One region of the Micromonospora sp. NPDC000442 genome, then DNA from elsewhere that is predicted to be linked to it. Evidence: riboswitches for the same ligand, from Rfam matches in the RefSeq annotation. Region 1 holds a riboswitch; the other holds the start of a gene.

Region 1 (3,402 bases):
GCGGCACCACCTCACCGTTGACCGCCACCGCGACACCGCGCTGCTGGCCGGTGATGTCGCGGACCAGGTCGGCCACCGTCAGCCCGTCCGGCAGGCTGCGCCCGGCACCGTTCACCGTCAGTTCCACGAGTCAACCTCCGTCGAGTGCTGGAAAGTGCTGACGGCCGCTGCGCCCACGACGTCGGGCAGGTCGGCGAACCGGTCCGGCCGGAACGGCACCAGCAGTGCGTCGGAGCTGCCGTCTCCGGTGACAAGATCGGTGATCAGGTCTGCGGTGACCGGGGTCAGCACGATCCCGTGCCGGTGGTGACCGGTGGCGACCAGGACGTCCGGGTGCCCCGGCAACGGGCCCAGGATCGGGGCGTTGTCCGGCGTACCCGGACGCAGCCCCGCCAGCGTCTCCACCAGGTCGTACTCGGCGATCTCGGGCAACAGGTCGACGGCGGCCCGTAGCAGCCGCAGCACCGCTCCGGCGGAAACACCCAGGTCGGAGCGCTCCTCGACGGTCGCGCCGACGACCACCTCGCCACTGTCGCGCGGCACCAGGTAGACGTGCTCGCCGTCGGCGTACCCCCGGATCACGTGCCGGAAGCCTGGCGGCCCGCCATCGGGCGCACGCAGCCGCAGCACCTGTCCCTTCACCGGACGGACCGGCAGGCCGGTAAGCGCCGCGCTGCCGCAGCCGGCGGCGACCACCGTCGCGCCGGCGTTGACGTCGGACAGCCGGCGCACCGGCTCAGCGACAAGCACCGCTCCCGCCCGCTCCGCCGCCAGCCGCAGCGCCGGCACCAGCCGGCGCGGGTCGACCTGATGGTCGGTGGCGGCGAGCGCGCCGCCGCGCACCCGGGGCGCCAGCGCCGGCTCGCGCTCGCGCAGCTGCGACGGGCGCAGCGGCGCCACCGGCAACCCCAACCCCTGCTGGTACGCCCAGAGCCGACGCGCCTCGGCGAGGTCGTCGGCGGTCAGCCCGACCATCAGGGTGCCCTCGGTCCGGTAGCCGATGTCCGTGCCGGTCGCCTCGGTCAGTTCGGCGGCGAACCCGGGCCAGCGGCCGGCCGACTCGGTCAGCAGGGCGGTCAGCTCCCGCTCGCCGAAGTACGCCTCGGCGACCGGCGCCAGCATCCCGGCGGCCACGTGCGAGGCACCCGACCCGGGCGCCGGATCGTGTACGACCACCCGCAACCCGCGCGTCGCGCACCGCCAGGCGATCGCCCACCCGATGGGTCCGCCCCCCACGACGGCCACATCGGGCCGGCGCTGCTGCACCACACCGGTGGTGGCGGGGCGCCCGGTCAACACGTCAGCGCCCGAACCAGCTCGGCGGCGGCGCGGGCGGGATCGGTGGCACCGGAGAGCGCACCGACCACCGCCACCCCGTACGCGCCGACGGCCCGCAACTCGGGCACGTCCGCCGCCGTCACCCCACCGATGGCGATCACCGGCACCTCGACCGCCTCGACCACCGCCCGGACACCGGCCGCACCGACCGGCGGTGGCAGCCCGTCCTTGGTGGCGGTGGCGCGGCACGGCCCCACGCCCAGGTAGCTCGCCCCAGCGGTGACCGCCGAGAGCGCAGTCGCCGGTTCCCGCGCCGTGGCACCCAGCACGGCCGCCGGGCCGAGCACCTCCCGGGCCGCTGCCACCGGTAGGTCGTCGGCGCCGACGTGACCGCCGGCGGCACCGGTGGCCAGTGCCACGTGCAGCCGGTCGTTGACCAGGCAGGGCACCCCGTACGGCGTGCACAGGGCGAGCACCCGGCGGGTCAGCTCGTACGTCTGCCGGTCGGTCGCGGTGTCCTCGACCCGAACCTGCACCACCAGTTCGGTACGGGCCACCGGCAGCACGGCAGCAAGCACGGCGAGCGGATCCCGCCCGGGTCGGGTGTCGGTGATCAGATGCAGTCGTCCCAGGGACGGCACGGCAACTCTCCTCCCTGCGCCGGCATTACCCGGATCAGGTTCGACGGTCGGGGGCTCACAGCCCCCCTCTCAGCCCGGTACACCGGGCTCCCGTGGGTTCGTTGGGTGTCACCGTACGTCGTTTCGCCGGCTCCGCCAAGCCCGTCCTGCGCGGCCGGCTGGGGTGAGGGCTGCTCTGTCACACCGACTCGCCGCAGCCTGGTGAACCGACTCGCAACAGCACGGCGGCCAGAAAAAGACACCGATATGCAGCGACTCACACCAATAGAAAATGACCCCGTTACCAAAACGTTACAAGGGTCCACCTTGCTCGAAACTAGATTCACTAACGCAAATTGAGTGATCGGATCGGCTAGTCGGCACCCAGACCTCGCTCGTCAGGTATGGGCGGTCGGACCGACGGGAGTGACCACCGCCGTCCACTCCGAACCGTCCCACGGACAGAGGAGATCTTCGTGCCCCGACCCAGTCGGCGGCGAGCCCCGCTCGCCGCAGTCACCATGGCGCTACTCGCCGTTGTACTCGTCCTGGCCGCCGCACCGGCCCCGATCACCGGCCCTGCCGCCGCCCGGGCCGCCAGCCCAGTCGCCGCGGCGGAGGCGGAGCCGTACTCCGTCCTGATCTTCTCCAAGACCGCCGGATTCCGGCACGACTCGATCCCGGCCGGCATCAGTGCGATCCAGCAACTCGGCACGGCGAACGGGTTCACCGTCACCACCACCGAGGACAGCGCCGCCTTCACCGACACCAACCTCGCCAGGTTCAAGGCGGTCGTCTGGTTGTCGACCACCGGTGACGTGCTCAACGCCAGCCAGCAGGCGGCCTTCGAGCGCTACATCCGGGCCGGCGGTGGATACGTCGGCGTGCACGCCGCGTCCGACACCGAGTACGACTGGGCCTGGTACGGCCAACTGGTCGGTGCCTACTTCAACAGCCACCCGGCCAACCAGACGGCCACGGTGAAGGTCGAGGACACCACCCACGAGTCGACCCGGCACCTGCCGGAGCGGTGGTCCCGTTACGACGAGTGGTACAACTTCCGCACCAACCCCCGCGCCCGTCAGGTGCAGGTGCTGGCCTCGCTCGACGAGCGCAGCTACAGCCCGGGCAGCGGGGCGATGGGGCATGACCACCCGATCGCCTGGTGCCAGAACTTCGACGGTGGCCGGTCCTGGTACACCGGCGGTGGGCACACCCAGGAGTCATTCTCCAACACCGAATTCCGGCAGCACCTGCTCGGTGGTATCCAGACCGCGGCCGGGGTGGTGCACGCCGATTGCGGTGCCGGACGAGCCGCCAGCTTCGAGAAGGTGACGCTGGACAGCAACACCAGCAACCCGATGGAACTGGACATCGCGCCGGACGGCCGGGTCTTCTACATCGAACGCGACGGCCGGGTGCAGATCATCAAGCCGGACACCGGCCAGACGGTCACCGCACTGCGGCTGAGCGTCTTCGCCGGTAACGAGGACGGCCTCCTGGG
Region 2 (3,402 bases), on a different contig from region 1:
GGACCGCCGATTCGGACGTGCCGGTCCGCCTCGGACCCAAGGCCAGTTCGTCGAAGACCGTACCGGTGACGAACTGGTGCTCGGGATTCTGGAACACCGAGCCGATCCGGCGGGTCAGCGCCGGTGCCCGCCAGCGGTGCGGCGCGGTCCGCGAGTCCGCTCCGGCCAGTTCCGGGCTCGCCACCAGCTTCCCGGTGCCCGGCCGGAGGAGTCCGCCGAGCAGCAGCGCCAGAGTGGATTTTCCGGCGCCGTTCGGTCCGAGCACGGCGACCGCCTCACCGGCGCGTACGGTCAGGTCGGTGGCGGCCAGCCGGGGTGGTTGGCCGAGCCGCTCGGCGGTGAGCAGCACCTCGCCGGCCGGGCCGGCGGCCCGGCGTGGCGGGATCTCCCGGCCGGGCACCCAGACCCCCTCGGCGGCGAGGGCGTCGCCGTGTGTGGCGAAGACCGCGTCGGGCGGGCCGTCGGCGCGGACGCCGCCGCCGGGTTCGAGCACCACCACCCGGTCGACCAGGGGCAGCGCCTCGGCGACCCGGTGTTCGACCAGGATCAGGGTGGTGTCGGCGTCCACCGCCCGGGCGAGCGCCGTGCGGATCAGGGCGGCACCCGCCGGGTCGAGGTTGGCGGTGGGTTCGTCAAGCAGCAGCAGGCCGGGACGCAGCGCCAGCACGCCGGCCAGGGCGAGGCGCTGTTGTTCGCCGCCGGAGAGCGCCGCGGTGGGCCGGTCCCGGTGGTACGGGAAGCCGACCCGGTGCAGTGCCTCGTCCACCCGCGGCCAGATCTGTCCGGCCGGCACGCCCCGGTTCTCCAGCCCGAACGCCACGTCGTCGCCGCTGCGGGCCATCACGAGTTGGGACTGCGGGTCCTGGAAGACGATGCCGACCCGCTCCCGGGCCTCGCCGGCCGGTCGGCCGTCGATCTCGATGCTGCCCTCGTGCTCCCCGGAGTCCTCGGGCAGCAGCCCGGCCAGCGCCGCCAACAACGTGCTCTTCCCGGCACCGGACGCCCCCAACAGCAGCACCTTCTCACCACGTTCCACCCGCAGCTCAACCCCGCGTACCGCCCAGCCACGCCGCCCGGCATGCCGCCACCCGAACCCCCGCACCCGCACCCCGCTAACCATCCCGCCCCTCCCTCCCTCCCTCCCTCCCTCCATCCTTCCTTCCCGTTGATCATGAGGTTGACGGTTGATTTGGAGATCGAAAATGCCGCTAACCTCATGATCAACGCGATGGGTCGAGGTCAGACGAGGGGGCGTTCGCGGGCGGCGGGGAAGCGGTCGAGCACGCCGGTGCGGGTCAGGGCGCGGGTGAGGGCGTACGCGCCGGCACCGGCGATTGCGGTGGCGCTGACGATGGTGAGCAGCGCGTACGGGAGCCGATAGGTGGCGATGTCGCGTTCGGCGTTCCAGTAGACGAAGTCGAAGATCGCCGCGCTCAGGCCGGTCAGCGCGCCGGCCAGCAGGGCGGCCGGCAGCCGGTACGAGCGGTATCGGAAGGCGGCGAAGGCCAACTCGGCGCCGAGACCCTGCATCAAACCCTGCAACAGGACGATGGTGCCCCACTGGCTGCCCAGCAGGGCCGAGATGATCGCCGCCAGCAGTTCGCAGTACAGCGAAGCGCCGGGCTTGCGGATGACCAGGCCGCCGAGGACGGCCGGCACCAGCCAGACACCGTAGATGAGCGTCTGTGCCGGCGGGAAGAAGCTGAAGGCGCCCTCGGTGACGCTCCACACCACGCCCCACGCCCAGAAGATGACGCCGAAGGCGACGGCGATGACCGACGCCACCACGATGTCGATGGTGCGCCAGCGGTTGCTGTCGGTGGTCTTCATGATGATTGCTCCCAGTCCAGATACGAACCAGGCAAGACGCACGCCCCGCCCGGCGGCGCCGAACGGTGCGGGCTGGAGGTGGACCGAACTCCCTGCGCTGGCATTACCCAGATCAGGTACGGAGGGTCTGCGGGCGGACCCGCACTCTCAGCGCTGTGCGCTCCCCTGTCGGAGGTGTTGTCTGTCCCGCCGACGCTAACACCACGGAAGATCCACGGGCAATGTGATCTCCCCAGGTCACGACGGGTGCCTGCCTCCCGCGACCCGGTGGCACGGGAAGCGTGGACTGGTGGCGCGGGGAATTGCGAGCCGGCCGTTTCGGCGGAGCGACGGTCCGGCCGAATCTGTAACATCCATCGACGTCATCCGCGCCGGACGGTAATCTCAGTCCGCCGATCCGCCACGGCCGAAGGGTGACGGGTGACCACAGACACTGACCGGGCCGTGCCAGCCGGCGACCCTGAGGGCCGGCCCTCAGGTGGGGGCGTGGACACCGGGACGCGCCCTCCCGAGCCGGGTGGTGGTGAGCCGCCCCGGCGCTGGCTCGGCGACCGGATCGGATCGGTGGAGGTCCTGGCGGCGCTGCTGATCATCCTGATCATCTTTCGGGAGCCGATCGCCGCCACCCTGGACGATCCCCGCATCCAGACCTGGACCACCGTCTTCGTCTCGATCATGGTGCAGGCGGTGCCGTTCCTGGTCTTCGGAGTGCTGCTCTCCGCGGTGATCGCGGTCTTCGTACCCCGATCCTTCTGGGCGAAGGCGTTGCCCCGACACCCGGCGTTGGCGGTGCCGGCGGCCAGCGCGGCCGGCGTGGTACTACCGGGCTGCGAGTGCGGCTCGGTGCCGATCGCCGGGTCACTGATCCGGCGGGGCGTCACGCCGGCCGCCGCGCTGGCGTTTCTGCTCGCCGCCCCGGCGGTCAACCCGATCGTGCTCACCGCCACCGCGGTCGCCTTCCCGAACAATCCCGAGATGGTCGTCGCCCGGGGCGTCGCCAGCCTGATCGTCGCCATGATCATGGGGTGGCTCTGGCTGCGGCTCGGGCGCACCGAGTGGATCAGGATGCCGCGCCGCCCGGAGTTGGACGACGCTTCCCGGGGCCGGGCCTTCTGGGCCGCGGTCCGCCACGACGTGACCCACGCCGGCGGGTTCCTGGTGCTCGGCGCGATGGCCGCCGCCAGCATCAACGTGCTGGTGCCGGAACGGTGGTTGCAGACCCTCGCCGACAACGCGTGGCTGTCGATCCTGGCACTGGCGCTGCTCGCCGTGCTGCTCTCGCTCTGCTCGGAGGCCGACGCCTTCGTGGCGGCCTCGCTGTCCCAGTTCTCTCTCACGTCCCGACTGGTCTTCCTGGTGGTGGGGCCGATGGTCGATCTCAAGCTGATCTCGATGCAGGCCGGTGTGTTCGGCCGCCGGTTCGCCTTCCGGTTCGCGCCGACCACCTTCGTGGTGGCCGTGCTGGTCGCCGTCGGCGCCGGGGCGGTGCTGCTGTGAACCGGCAGGCGCAGGCGGTGATCCTGCTGCTGCTCGGCGGCGCGGTGCTCCGGGCCAGCGCCACCGATCTCTACC

What was found. A riboswitch is a leader RNA that binds a small molecule or an ion and turns the genes downstream of it on or off. The one in region 1 is predicted to bind thiamine pyrophosphate.
Region 2: it holds a riboswitch for thiamine pyrophosphate, as region 1 does, so the genes downstream of both, ACFY2A_RS24660 (ECF transporter S component) here and ACFY2A_RS17905 (thiamine phosphate synthase) in region 1, are expected to answer to the same signal.

Annotation. Positions count from the first base shown of each region.
Region 1 covers NZ_JBIAYZ010000010.1:68,486-71,887, reverse strand. Annotated here, with positions in the region: gene thiS (sulfur carrier protein ThiS) at 1-127, opposite strand, end outside; gene thiO (glycine oxidase ThiO) at 118-1,299, opposite strand; gene ACFY2A_RS17905 (thiamine phosphate synthase) at 1,293-1,919, opposite strand; TPP riboswitch at 1,914-2,023, opposite strand; gene ACFY2A_RS17900 (ThuA domain-containing protein) at 2,375-3,402, shown strand, end outside.
Region 2 covers NZ_JBIAYZ010000019.1:23,484-26,885, reverse strand. Annotated here, with positions in the region: gene ACFY2A_RS24665 (ABC transporter ATP-binding protein) at 1-1,120, opposite strand, end outside; gene ACFY2A_RS24660 (ECF transporter S component) at 1,240-1,830, opposite strand; TPP riboswitch at 1,902-2,007, opposite strand; gene ACFY2A_RS24655 (permease) at 2,317-3,327, shown strand; gene ACFY2A_RS24650 (TIGR03943 family putative permease subunit) at 3,324-3,402, shown strand, end outside.